DNA from 3 places in the Psychrobacter sp. N25K4-3-2 genome. Region 3 is predicted to be linked to each of the others. Evidence: predicted binding sites of a transcription regulator. Region 3 holds the regulator's gene; each other region holds the start of a gene.
The links. The regulator PhoB, encoded in region 3, activates phosphate uptake and scavenging genes when phosphate is short. The targets are predictions, from matches to a motif close to TGTCATNAANCTGTCATAA.
Positions count from the first base shown of each region.

Region 1: pstS (phosphate ABC transporter substrate-binding protein PstS) is a predicted target of PhoB. The motif match lies at 1,077-1,095, and genes of this name have one in related genera.
Region 2: IOD06_RS03515 (porin) is a predicted target of PhoB. The motif match lies at 3,425-3,443, and genes of this name have one in related genera.

Region 1 is NZ_JADKLX010000003.1:219,464-224,379, reverse strand. It holds gene pstS (phosphate ABC transporter substrate-binding protein PstS) at 1-1,004, opposite strand, end outside; TPP riboswitch at 1,308-1,452, shown strand; gene thiC (phosphomethylpyrimidine synthase ThiC) at 1,701-3,650, shown strand; gene IOD06_RS08830 (hypothetical protein) at 3,915-4,820, opposite strand.
Region 2 is NZ_JADKLX010000001.1:889,263-894,178, forward strand. It holds gene IOD06_RS03510 (CTP synthase) at 203-1,837, opposite strand; gene IOD06_RS03515 (porin) at 2,166-3,287, opposite strand; gene IOD06_RS03520 (porin) at 3,573-4,619, opposite strand.
Region 3 is NZ_JADKLX010000006.1:35,694-40,609, forward strand. It holds gene phoR (phosphate regulon sensor histidine kinase PhoR) at 1-907, opposite strand, end outside; gene phoB (phosphate regulon transcriptional regulator PhoB) at 970-1,674, opposite strand; gene dtd (D-aminoacyl-tRNA deacylase) at 1,819-2,271, opposite strand; gene asd (archaetidylserine decarboxylase) at 2,388-3,230, shown strand; gene IOD06_RS12210 (DUF1287 domain-containing protein) at 3,344-3,949, opposite strand; gene IOD06_RS12215 (HD family hydrolase) at 4,041-4,670, opposite strand; gene IOD06_RS12220 (isochorismatase family protein) at 4,795-4,916, opposite strand, start outside.

The sequences.
Region 1 (4,916 bases), on a different contig from region 3:
GCAACTTGCTGAGGATTCTCTGGTTGCTTATGGACTAAGATAAAGGTGGCAGCAGCGATAGGCCATGCTTGGTCAGTCTCAGAGTTGGTGATGACTTTATAAAAGCCTTCTTGTTGTGACCAATCAATATCACCTGCCGCAGCAAAGGTCTCAGCTGATGGTTGCACGATGTTGCCAGCTGCATTTTTCAATGCCGTATGTGACATCTTGTTTTGCTTAGCGTATGCATACTCAACGTAGCCGATAGAGTTTTTCATACGGTTTACGTAGCTTGATACGCCTTCATTACCTTTACCGCCTGCACCAGTCGCAGAGGTCGGCCATTTAACGGTTTTATCAACACCAACCGTGTCTTTCCAATCTGGTGATACTTTGGCCAGATAGTCCGTGAAGTTAAAAGTCGTACCTGAACCGTCTGAGCGGAATACCGTCGTGATTGCCGCGTCTGGCAAGGTCAAATCTGGGTTCATAGCTTTGATAGCTGGGTCATTCCATTTACTGATTTTACCCAAATAAATATCTGCTAAGGTCGTACCGTCTAGCTTCAATGCGCCCGGCTCTATACCGTCGATGTTGACGATTGGCACGACGCCACCAATAACTGTCGGAAACTGAATAAGGCCAGACTCTTCAAGCTCTTCAGGCGTCATCGGTGCATCAGAAGCACCAAAATCAACGGTTTTTGACTGAATTTGTTTGATACCACCAGATGAACCAATAGATTGATAGTTGACTTGGCCACCAGTTGCCCCATTGTAGTCATAAGACCATTTGGCATAGATAGGCTGCGGGAATGATGCACCTGCACCCGTGATATTCATGGCGATATTTTCAGCAGATTTAAAACCTGTGGTAGCAGAAGAGGCTGTTTGAGAGGTTGACTCAGCCGTGGTAACAGCGCTACTGCTAGTATCAGCAGTGGGCTCTGCCGTGTCGGTTGATTTATTACATGCCGTGAGCATTAATGTACAACTAACGGCTACTGCTAATAACGAATAACGCATGTAGGACTCCTGAAGTTTAACAACGATATGAAAAAGCATTGTTTGTGATATGCGTGCTATCTTGCCAAATCTTTATGACAGTTTGATGACAGTTGTCACAATCTTTCATTCGCTTTACATAATATTCAGGCAGCACTGCTATATTTTAAATAAATACGAATTATATCAATAATTTATAGATAACAGCCTGATACAACCATACTCATAGAAACCATCAGACGCCATCTTAAGTTGTTATATGATTAGCCAAATACTATTAGCCGTTGGTGCAGAATTTTGTTAGTATGAATAAGATTCACAACACTGACAGACTCGGGGTGCGGTGTATTGAAGACTGGCTTTATTAAATTCGCTTTATTAAAGTAGCCGCCTTTATACATTCGCTGAGAGATCACCCGCCGAACCTGATGCGGTTAGTACCGACGCAGGGAAGTCTTAAGCCTATGTTATACAAGTACAAAGGGCGTGCAGAAATGCCTTTTTATTATCGCCAACCTCTACCAGTATTTTTTGTGCTGGTGGATAGCGTTAATAATCAGTTCCGTCCCTCAATCAGCGAAAGATCACTGACTACGTTTAGGTTTGATAGCGCTAGCAGGTTTTTTTACGATTGAATTTGTCCGTATCATATATGCTTACCCCCGCAGATTCTGGCGGTGTTGCCTATACTATTAGACCAACACGCTAGGACAGCATATGACTATTTCAGACATTACCTCGAACACAAAAGCTGCTCAAACTCATATCCCAGCCAATGCTTCGCTCAACGCGACTGCCAGCAAAGCGGATAAAAAAGCAGATGCCCTAAAAACCCCTGCCCATCGTCATCAAACAGACGCGCGCTTTGAAGAAGATGCCCGCGACTTACACCGTATCTTACCCGCCTCACGTAAAATTTATATCGAAGGCTCAAGACCCGATATTCAAGTACCGATGCGCGAAATAACGCTTGATCCTACCCCTGTGCAAGGCGTTTCTGAGAACGAATGGGAGCAAAACCCACCGTTTTATGTCTATGACACCTCAGGTGTTTATACTGACCCCAATGCCACCATCGACCTCACCAAAGGTCTGCCAAAACTACGTGAAGGCTGGATAAACGAGCGCGGAGATACCGAGCAGTTAACAGGTCTATCAAGTCAGTATGGACAAACGCGCGCGCGTGATATCAGCACTGCCAACTTACGATTTGCTCACATTGATAAACCGCGCCGTGCCAAAGATGTTGATGGTAAAACAGGCAATGTCACCCAAATGTACTACGCACGTCGCGGCATTATTACGCCTGAAATGGAATATATCGCCATTCGCGAAACCCAAAAGCAGCATGACTTGACGGACATACGCCAACATGACGGAGAGAGCTTTGGTGCTAATACGCCGACGGTTATCACGCCTGAATTTGTGCGTAGTGAAGTGGCTGCTGGACGTGCCATCATTCCCAACAACATCAATCACCCTGAATCTGAGCCGATGATTATCGGGCGCAATTTTTTGGTCAAAATCAACGCCAATATCGGTAACTCAGCGCTCGGCTCCTCTATCGATGAAGAAGTCTCAAAAATGACGTGGGCCACACGTTGGGGCGCGGATAACATCATGGATTTGTCCACCGGCAATCATATTCACGAAACCCGCGAGTGGCTGATTCGTAACTCACCAGTGCCGATTGGTACGGTCCCTATTTATCAAGCGCTAGAAAAAGTCGATGGCGTGGCTGAAGATTTAACGTGGGAGATATTCCGCGACACCCTAATTGAACAAGCAGAGCAAGGCGTTGATTACTTCACCATTCACGCAGGTGTACTGCTGGATTATGTGCCAATGACTGCCGGACGCCTGACGGGCATTGTCTCGCGCGGCGGCTCTATCATGGCGCAGTGGTGCATGGTGCACCAACAAGAGAGCTTTTTATACACGCACTTTGAAGATATCTGCGAGATTATGAAAGCCTATGATGTCGCCTTTAGTTTGGGTGATGGCCTACGTCCGGGTTGTTTACAAGATGCCAATGACGAAGCGCAATTTAGCGAACTCAAAACCTTGGGTGAGCTGACCAAAGTGGCATGGGAGCATGATGTGCAGGTCATGGTTGAAGGACCAGGTCACGTCGCGATGAACCGTATTAAAGAAAATATGGATTTGCAGCTTGAGCTGTGTGCGGACGCGCCATTTTATACTTTAGGGCCATTAACGACTGATATTGCACCGGGTTATGACCATATTACTAGTGCCATAGGGGCGGCGATGATTGGTTGGTTCGGCACCGCCATGCTTTGTTATGTCACGCCAAAAGAACACTTGGGTCTACCAAACAAAAAAGATGTTAAAGATGGCATCATTACTTACAAAATTGCTGCCCATGCTGCTGATTTGGCCAAAGGTCATCCAGGTGCACAAGCACGTGACAATGCGTTATCTAAAGCGCGTTTTGAATTCCGCTGGGATGATCAGTTCAATCTAGCACTCGATCCAGATACAGCGCGTGAATATCACGACGAAACGCTGCCGAAAGACGCGCATAAGACAGCGCACTTTTGCTCGATGTGTGGGCCAAAATTCTGTTCGATGAAAATCACTCAGAACGTGCGAGATTATGCGGCAGGACTGGATAAAAATGCCGCTAACCAAAAATCAATGCCTTAAGCGGGCAACTTAACGAATGCTGGTCATCTAGCGAAAGAGATGAATACGAAGTGCGTTGGACAACTTGGTGAAGCCATTGCTGAAAAAATTCGTTGAGGTAGGACTGCGATGACCAAGAAATGTCATTCTGACAGTCGTCAGTTGTATAAAGAGGTTTGATTTTAAGTACTGAAAAATAGATAAAATAAAAAGCTTGCCTCTAATTAGATTAGGGGCAAGCTTTTTTTTATTGGTCTTAATTGAATATTAGAGATATTTGGTTGCTTAACTAACGACGCTAAATACATATGCTTCTTTGTTATCGTCATTAACAAGCATCAAAACCTTGGACTTATCATCATCTTTAGTTACAAGGCCATGTACCTTGCCCTCTTCTAGATGACAAGTGATGGCTGAGTTGTCTACGTTTCCATCCACACGAAGATAAATAGATTTTGGGTCAAAAGTAATATCTCCTTCAATAATACAACCCTGTTCATCCACAATACTATATCCCATCCTTCCCTTTGAGATAGCGTTCGTGACCATGCTAGCAGTACTACGCGTGCTCGTAGTCACTAAGGCACCTTGGTAAACCCCTTTGTAATCCTCTAATTTATCTGTAGAATTTCCTTGATTGTAGTCTAAGAATACTGGGTACCGGAGCTCTTCCTCAAAGCCTTCTGGATTAGACACATCTTCATAAACCACAGTTTCAAAAAAAGTAAAATCAGCACCATTTTGTCTGCCAAGGTCAAGATCAATGGATCTTGTGCCAACACTATTACTGGTAAAACTATAGTCAGTAGCATTTGATGATAATGAGGTGAAATTTGGATTACTACTTTTTTTAAATTTACCATTTATCAAACCAAATACTAAATCATTGGCATTATAAATGAAGCCATTATTGGTATATACCATCCAAAATTCACCATCATTATTGACGATAGTGCTCATTGATAAATAGGTATTATAGATGTCTTTTAAATCACTGTTGATTACGCCACTGTAAGAGCCAGCAAAAGGTTCAGGCTCTTGACGCTGTTGAGTGTTAGTATTTTGCTCTACAGAAGGACTACCAGTATTCGGAGTAACAGAAGAATCACCACTATCTGAATCGGAACCACCGCCACAACCAGATAAAGCTAATATAGAAACTAATAACAAGCTTGAGTAACGCACATTCATCAGAAGAGCTCCATTTTATGATAAATAAGCTCATAAAATGATGAACTTAATTCGGATAATAATAAGTTCAATATAGAATTAAAGCAATAAAAAAAT
Region 2 (4,916 bases), on a different contig from region 3:
ACACGTATATTCCATATTGTAACCGATAGCCCAATTAAAAAAAGTGTCCAAGCGTAATTAGATATCGCTAACTTAAAGAATATCTAAACAACCATTATCACCCATCAAATTAAGCAAAAAAAAAGACCAATCCGTAGATCAGTCTTTTTTGGTGAAAATAACGCTTTCACACTATATTTCACAACACTTCACATTTTAACGATTACTTTGTTTCGCTATGATTTTTTGCGGCTTTTACAAAGCTGTTAAACAGTGGATGACCACCACGTGGCGAGCTGGTAAATTCAGGATGGAACTGTACGGCGACAAACCATGGATGCTCGCTAATCTCAACCGACTCAACCAAATGCTGCTTGGCAGAATAACCCGATATCGTCATGCCTGCTTGCTCTAATGGCTCGATATAACGGTTGTTCATCTCATAACGATGACGATGACGCTCCGTGATATTACTCGCGCCATAGATTTGGCTTAATTTGCTGCCAGCCACCAGCTCGGCTTGCTGTGCGCCTAGACGCATAGTGCCACCAAGATCTGAGTCATCACTACGGATCTGTAACTCACCGCGCTCATCTAGCCACTCAGTGATGAGACCGATGATCGGCTCAGCAGTCTTGCGATCGAACTCAGAAGAGTTGGCATCGATACTCATCACATTACGTGCGTATTCGATAACGGCCAACTGCATACCAAGGCAAATACCCAAATATGGCACGTTGTTTTCGCGAGCATAAGTAATGGCTTTCATTTTACCCATGGTACCGCGCTCACCAAAGCCACCGGGCACTAAAATAGCATCGGCATCATTAAGCTGTGCAAATAAAACATCGTCGCCTTCCAAACGTTCGGCATCGATATAATCAATTTTCACATCTACTTTATGAGTGATACCAGCGTGTAATAATGCTTCGTTAATTGATTTGTACGCATCAGGCAGCTCGACGTATTTGCCGACCATCGCTACAGTGAGCGTTGATTCAGGATTGAGCTGGGCTTCAACCACTTTGTCCCAATCGCTCAAATCTGCTTCAGGTACATCCAAACCAAAGCGCTCACAAATCAAATCATCAAGATCTTGCTCATAAAGGGTACGCGGTATTTGATAAATACTTTGCGCATCTTCACACATGATGACCGCACGTTCTTCGACATTGGTAAACAACGCAATCTTACGGCGATTGTCTTGTGAGATGTGATGATCAGAGCGGCAAATTAAGACATCAGGCTGTAAACCAATAGAACGAAGCTCTTTAACCGAATGCTGGGTAGGCTTAGTTTTGGTTTCACCAGCACTAGCGATATAAGGTACCAAGGTCAAATGCATCAGCATGGCGCGATTGCGACCTAGCTCTACTTGCATCTGGCGCACTGCTTCCATAAAGGGCAACGACTCGATATCACCGACCGTACCACCAATCTCAATAATAGCGATATCATAACCCTCGCCACTGGCAAGAATTTTGCTCTTAATCTCATCAGTGATATGCGGGATAACCTGCACAGTACCACCAAGATACTCACCACGGCGCTCTTTATTCAGTACATTCTGATAGATGCGACCGCTGGTAAAGTTATTACTCTTACTCATCTTAGAGTGGCGTAAAAAACGCTCATAATAACCCAAATCTAAATCCGTCTCCGCCCCATCTTCAGTGACGAACACTTCGCCATGCTGGAACGGACTCATGGTACCTGGATCGACGTTAATATACGGATCCATCTTGGTCATTGTCACGTTCACACCGCGCGCTTCGAGTATCGCAGCAAGAGAAGCAGCAGTGATACCTTTTCCTAGTGAGGACACTACCCCACCGGTCACAAATATAAACTTGGTCATAGTACTCTTTCGGTAATTGGTAAAGAAGGATTTTACTAAAGATACGCCAAAAAATATAGGGCAAAAGCGCAAACTATCAGAAACTCTTGGTTTTTGCTCAATGTTTATTGATTAAAACCGCATAATAAAAAAACTCACCCCGAAGGATGAGCTTTTTAGCAGAGTATTTATGCAGCATATAGTCGATACTAAATAAAATAGATACACGACATTATAATGTATGACTGGTACAAATTTTTCTTGCTTGCTGTGCAAGCGCAGACAGAGGGTACAAAAAATTCATATCAGTCACACTGTCTCTTTTTTATATTGAACTGACTATATTGAGTTAGAATTTATATTCTAAACCGCCACCGATAGCAAACACATCCGCATCACCACGAGCTTTAACTGAGTCAATGGTATCATCAGCATTGTTTCTAACAACGAGCAGACCGTTTTCTAAATCTGCAGAGTTTTGACCGATATAAGCATGAGCAATCATATTGTCTTTGAACTTATATTTACCGCCCAATACAATTTGGTCTGAGTCGTTGCCACCAAGGCCAGCCAAGTTTTCAGTCTTATCATACTGAAGATAAACAGATGCTGGGCGAGCAAAGTTAGTCAAACCCATCTCAGCACTGACGACCAATCCTTTCTCTTCATCATCTGAATTATCAAAATCAACTTGCTGGTATAGCGCGCCTAGCTTCACTGGATAAGCCATGTATTTGCCCAAATCGACACTGGCACTGCCACGAAGAATCTCACCTGTGACGCTCATGTCTTTGTCATAACCCACACCTGCGGTAAAGCCAGTACCTGGATCAAACATCAGTGAAGCACCAAAGCCACTGTCACGGTCATCGCTATCAGAGACAAAAGACTCATCAGCACCGTATTGTAAGGCAAGCTCTAATGGTAGACCATTGTATTTGGGTGCAATCCATACGATTGAATTATTAATACGCTTACCATCAGTCAAGGTAAGCGCTTCACTCAGTGTACCATCACCACCAAGAGAGCTTGAGCCGATATTATCCCAATAACCTTCGTTAACGGTTACGTTGTTGACGTAATCTGACACCGAGTAGTTGCGACCAAAGCGAAATTGACCGTAGTCTTTATTTTTAAAACCTAAATAGGTGTCACGGCTTTTAAAACCAATGTTGCTGCTACCGCTGTCATCGATCTTGATGCCATACTCTAATTGATAAATCACATCGGTATTAGCAGTGATTGCTTCGGACCCTTTGAACCCTAGACGTGAAGAATGCGAGCTGACTTGTACTGAGCTGCTGTCTTCATTAATATTGATAGTGTCGTTAGGCAGATCCATAGACTGACGATCAAGCTCAGCGTTGACATAGTTAGCAGTGACGAATGCTTTGCCATAAACCGTTGGCGCGGCTTGAACGGCAGAAACTGATAGCGTTGCAATTGCTGAGGCTAAAAGTAATTTTTTCAAAGGGTATCTCCACTTGACGATTTGAGTGATAAATTGGCTAAGATTGACTGGCATGTACAATGGTATTGCTACAAACTCCCAAGACCATGATATATAACGAGCCACCAGAACGGCTTAGACACTACTTTATCAAGCAAATATTACAGTAAGATGAAAGAACAAAATTTACATGACTGTAACTATCTATTTTAAGACTGATTACAATGGAGGGCTACTTTCTTTTTTCGCATAAAAAAACTCATCCCGAAGGATGAGTTTTTTTATACTATCTACTTGAGTGTGATACTAGAATAAGTATTCTAGACCGCCACCAAGTGCGAATACGTCAAGATCAGTATTACTATTCTTGTCTTCAGCAGAGTTGTTACCAACATAAGCATGAGCAATCATGTTGTCTTTAAAGTTATATTTGCCACCTACAACAACTTGATCTGAATCACGGTTATCAAAACCAGCCAAGTTTTCAGTACCATTGTACTGTACATATACAGATGCTGGACGAGCAAAGTTAGCTAGACCCATTTCAGCGCTTACAATTAGACCTTTTTCATCTTCATCGCCGCCATCGAAATCAGCTACTTGATACATGGCACCTAACATAACTGGATAAGCCATGTATTTACCTAGATCAACGGTAGCACTACCACGTAAAAGATCACCAGCTTGGCTCATGTCTTTTTCGTAAGCAACACCAGCAGTGAAGCCTGTACCTTGGTCAAACATTAATGAAGCACCATAACCACTGTCACGGTCGTCACTGTCAGTTACAAAGCGCTCGTCTGCACCGTATTGTAGAGCAAGCTCTAAAGGCAAGCCGTTGTATTTAGGGGCAATCCATACGATAGAGTCATTGACACGGCCGCCATCAGCCATAGTTACAGCATCAAGAACATCGCCTTCCATATCAAGATTACTAACACCTAAATTATCCCAAAAACCTTCAGTAACAGTAACGTTGTTGATGTAGTCAGTTACTGAGTAGTTACGACCAAAGCGGAATTGACCATATTGCTTGTTATTTAGACCAAGATAGGTATCACGGCTTTTAAGACCAATATTGTCATCAGTACCATCGATGGCAATGCCATACTCTAACTGATAGATAACATCAGTGTTAGCAGTCATTGCTTCAGAACCTTTAAAACCAAGGCGTGAAATGTTTGAGTTGATTTGTACTGAATCACTGTCTACGTCGAATTGATCATCGTTACCATCACGCTCAGCATTTACATAGTCAGCAGTAACGAAAGCTTTACCATAAACAGTAGGTGCTGCGTTGGCTGCAGATACAGATAGGGCTGCGATGGCTGTAGCTAAAAGTAGTTTTTTCATGGGGTATCTCCACTTTACAATTGTAGTAATGAGCAAGCTATGATTAGCTGGCGCCCATAATGGTATCGTCACAAATCCTCAAAGATATAATGTGTAACTGGCTACCGAGATTGGTCTAAAACAAGTGTGGCGAATTTCTACTACAATAAGACAAAAAAAACCATGACTCACATGACTGGGATTAGAACGTAACTGCCATGTAATCTTTGGTCTTTATCACTCCGTTGCGTAACATCCGTTACCAAACTCATACTTCGAATACAAGCATAACAACTTTGACATAATTTGCAACATTTT
Region 3 (4,916 bases):
CGATGCGATAGAAGCGTTCCGTCAAGCGCTCGATATGTTGGGGCGCGATACCTAGACCATCATCTTCGACGGCAAAGCGGCAGCCTTCCGATGTTTTTGTCCAGCTGATAGCGATGTTGCCACCCTTTGGCGTGTATTTGATAGCATTAATCACCAAATTGGATAAGGCGCTCGTTAAGTACATCTCTGAGCCATACAGTCCATCGTAAGTGTCTATCTGCAAATGAATAGTATGACCATATTCTTGGTTATACGCCTGCGCATCATCATAGATATGCGTCAGTAACTTGGTCATATCAATATCATTTAGCTCATGCGTCTCTTCTATTTCGATGCGAGACAACAGCAGTAAGTCATTCACAATCCTATTCATACGGGCAGTCTGCTGAGTCATTAGCTCAAAACCACGCCGCCACTGCGGGGGCATATCCTCTTGATCGGAGAAGTTTTCTAGATAGCCCATCAGTACGGTCAATGGCGTACGCAGCTCATGCGAGACATTGGCCACAAAGTCACGGCGCATTTGCTCCAAATGCTGCAAGCGTGTCACATCATAAATTATCAGTAGTTTTTCATCACCGAAAGGCGTCAGTTCACACTTTAGATAACGTTTAGGATCTCGCCATGACACCATGTGCACACCATCGCTCGGTGGCGTGATAGCCTGATAATACTGGCGAAATTCAGGCACGGTGATAAAGTCAAAAATGCTTTGACCTTTATTGCTTGACTGCAATAACAATAAATCTTCCGCTGCCTGATTCCACCATTCCAAACCATCATCATCATTGAGCAAAATGACCGCATCCCGTAGAGCTAGTAAGGCACTGCGGATTTTTTTGAGTTGATTTGTTGTATTGTGCTGGGCAACCTGCTCTTGCTCATTTTTTATCGGCATTATCGTCATCGTTATCCTTACTACTGTCTTCTACGTTGTTTTACGCTTGCCACAACTTGTTCTGTCTTGGTCTAATTGGATTCAATCAAGCTGGAAAACCGATACCCAGTACCGCGCACCGTTTGTATCAGCGTAGCACAGTCATAAGGCTGTAGTAATTTACGTAAACGCCGAATATGCACATCAATCGTTCGATCTTCAATATAGACATTGCCGCCCCAAACCTGATCTAGCAGCTGTGTCCTTGTATACGCACGCTCTGGATGACTCATAAAAAATGCCAACAACCGATACTCTGTCGGGCCGATATCAATGAGCTGACCTGCCGCCGTTACGCGCTGGCTTTTGGGATCTAAGCTAAGCTTGCCGATTTCGATAGGCTTATCGGCGCTCAATGTACTACTACGACGTAGCACTGCCTTGATTCTTGAGATCAATTCCCGTGTCGAAAAAGGCTTGGTCATATAGTCATCAGCACCTGCATCAAGACCATGAACCTTACTGTCTTCCTCACTTTTGGCGGTTAGCATAATAACCGGTATCTCAGCGAGCAAATCGTCGTTTTTGAGCATACGACAAAAATCAATACCACTTTTTTCGCCGGTCAGCATCCAATCCAATAATATGAGCGCCGGACGGTGATCAACCACTTGCTGATGCGCCTCTGATGCATCGGCAGCCTGCAAGCTATCAAATCCAGCCATCTCTAACGTCATCACAATCATTTCACGAATCGCAGGCTCATCCTCGACGATCAAAATTTGCTCATTGTACATACGGCAACCTTATTATTATAGTCAAAATATCAGCGTTCAAAAAGTTAGCATTCAAAAAATCAAGATACAGAAAGAGGCGATAAACACTCGCCCGTTTCTACTTATTAAACGGACTAATTATGACAGCTTGATGACAGATAATTTTTATACTTCTAATAAAAAGTTTAAGGGCCCATCATTGACGCTGGCAACTTGCATATCAGCGCCAAACTGACCAGTGGCAATATTGTGATGCTGAGTGTTGGCATAATCAACCAGTTGTGCAAACAGCACTTGAGCAGCATCAGGTGCCATCGCGCCACCAAAGTCAGGGCGACGACCCTTGTCTGTTTTTGCCATCAAAGTAAATTGCGACACCAACAACAGTCCGCCACAGACCTGTTGCACATTTTTATCCAGTTTACCGACCTTGGCAGGATCTTCATTGTTTTCAAAAATACGATAGGCCAAGATTTTGTCGATCATGCGTTGGGCAGTTTGCAGGCTATCTTCATGCCCCAAGCCAATATATGCCAATATCCCATGATCGATTTTGCCAATACAATGCTGATCGACGACGACGTTGGCATGGCTCACCCGTTGTATAAGTGCTTTCATTTACTGATTCCTTAACAGATTATGCTCAGACAATAATATGCTGTCCATGATAAAATACAGCTATTAACTTGCCTAATTTTTATTCTTATTTCCAATCCTATTTTGGTAGCCTTATTATGAATGTATTTACCACCTTACAACAGCTTGTCCCGCAGCAGCAGCTGAGTAAAGTCGCTGGGCGTCTAGCCGCCAGCCGTCATCCGTACGTCAAACGTGCCTTTATTCGTGGCTTTGCCAAAGCTTACGGCGTCAGCTTAGGTGAGTATGAGCGTCAGAGCTTTAATGCTTATGAGAGCTTTAATGACTTTTTTACCCGTGAGCTCAAAGAAAATGCACGTACTATCGACAGCAGCGCCAACGGTATTGTCAGTCCTGCTGACGGTATCATCTCGCAGCTAGGTCAAATTGAAGACCATAAACTACTACAGGCCAAAGGTCGTCATTATGATGTTGGCCAATTACTTGCTGACAGCGAAGATGGTAGCTACTTCGCTGATGGTAGCTTTGCGACTGTTTATCTCGCGCCTAGTAATTACCACCGTGTGCATATGCCATTTGCGGGTACATTAACTAAGACCCGCTATGTGCCAGGCACACTGTTCTCTGTCAATAATACCACGGCCGAGAACGTGCCTGATTTATTTGCTCGTAATGAGCGTTTGGTCTGTTTATTTGATACAGAATACGGCAAAGCTGCCGTGGTAATGGTCGGCGCTATGATCGTCGCTGGTATCGAAACCGTCGCCACTGGCAAAATCAGCCGCACTGAGGACATCCAAGAAGCAGATCACGACATGAGCTTTGAAAAAGGCGCTGAGCTTGGACGCTTTTATTTGGGTTCAACGGCGATTGTCGTTTTGCCAAAAGCCGCAAAAGCAGATTGGCAGGACAGCATGAAAGCCAATAGCGTGGTAAAAATGGGACAGTTATTGGGTCAAGCAAAAGCTCAGCAAGCTTAATTTGTAAGAAACTCATAATACTGAAAAGCCCAGTTAAACGTAGATAATGACGTTTGACTGGGCTTTTTATTCATTGCTTTCTACTGAAAATAACGACTCATAGTGAAAGCACTCTAATATCGAAAGTGCTTATGAATAGGATAAGCAAATAGGATGTTTTCCTCCTGCGCACCACTTCCGATATTATGAATAATCAGCGGCGTACCATCGGCGGATATTTTGTCCGAGACAATACCGATATGCGGCAAGTTACCCTTTGGCAAGCGCCACGTTACAATATCACCAGCTTGAAAACTGCCTTTATCGGTCGTAGATAACGTCTGTCCATGACGCGCAAAAAACGTTTCAAGGTTGGGCACGCGTCGATGATCGATATTTTTGTCCGTTGACTTTAAGCCCCAAATCTTTGGGTAGCCCGACCAATTTGATTTCATATCATGGTTGATCAATTGCTGCAAATCCACATTTTGCAAACGATAAGCACGGACAATCACATCGGTACAGACGCCAGTCTCTATTGGTACATCGCCACGCGGAAAGTCCAGCTTACGGTAAGTAGGATCATAACTCACCGTGACACCAATCTGTTTTTTAGCATCGTGCGCCAATTTATCGCCATCACTGATAGGAGCAAGCGCTTGCGCCATTTGCGCTAGTCCCAGCATGCTGACAAAGGCTAGCGATTTGCACCATGTTTTATAGTTTTTAAATAAGTGCATGGAACCTCTCTATTATTATTAACACTATTCAATATAAAGATTTTAAACAGCGTCAAACGTTGCGAGTCAGTAACAAGGTGACGCTATCAATTTACTTATCAACCAACCACCCTTGCTGGGTCGCGTATTCAATGTTTTGTGATAACCAATCATGGATGGGAGGAAAGCTGTCTTTGATAAATTCATGCGCCCCTGCCACTTGCGAGCGTGTAACACCAAGCTTAATCCACGTTTTGCCCTCAGTATTTAAATTAAGCAAAAATGGCAGCAAACGATCGACCACTCTAAGTAGATCAGCCTCTTTGCTATTACCTGTCTCCTGCTCCTCCCAGATCTCACTTAAATCAACAATCCCGTTACCGCGTTCGCGTTGTAATCGAGCAATACCCTCGCGCTCTTCGAAGTGCGCATCACGACGGGTATCAGCATATAAAAAAGTATCGCCCGCATCAATCTCACCCAAATCATGCACCAGTGCCATCTTAAGCAATTTTTCATGATTGACGTCTAACTCAAACAATTCAGCGATTGACCAGCATGCCATTGCTAAATGCCATGAGTGCTCAGCAGAGTTTTCCAAGCGAGTCGTCCCCGTCACATAGCTGCGTCGATTGACACGTTTTAGGGCATCAAGCTCTAATAAAAAATGCGTGACGTCATCTATCTTAATATTTGCATCGCGCGTTGGATCGGTCAATGTTATAGGTATGTTTGAGGACATATTTCTCTCTGATTAAATGCAATACAGCGCCTGTCTTATCAAGCGCTGTTTTCACGAAAATAATTTACAATGATTGAAACAACAACGCTAAGAGTTTGTCATTCTCGACCCTTTATCGCATCCGCTACTTAATCAAATTACTAATAGTCTTAAAGGCAGGGTCTTGGCTACTGCGGCATAATTCAAACAGAATGGATTCTACTGTTGTAATCACGCCGCCAGCGCGTCGAATACGGCGAATGGCTT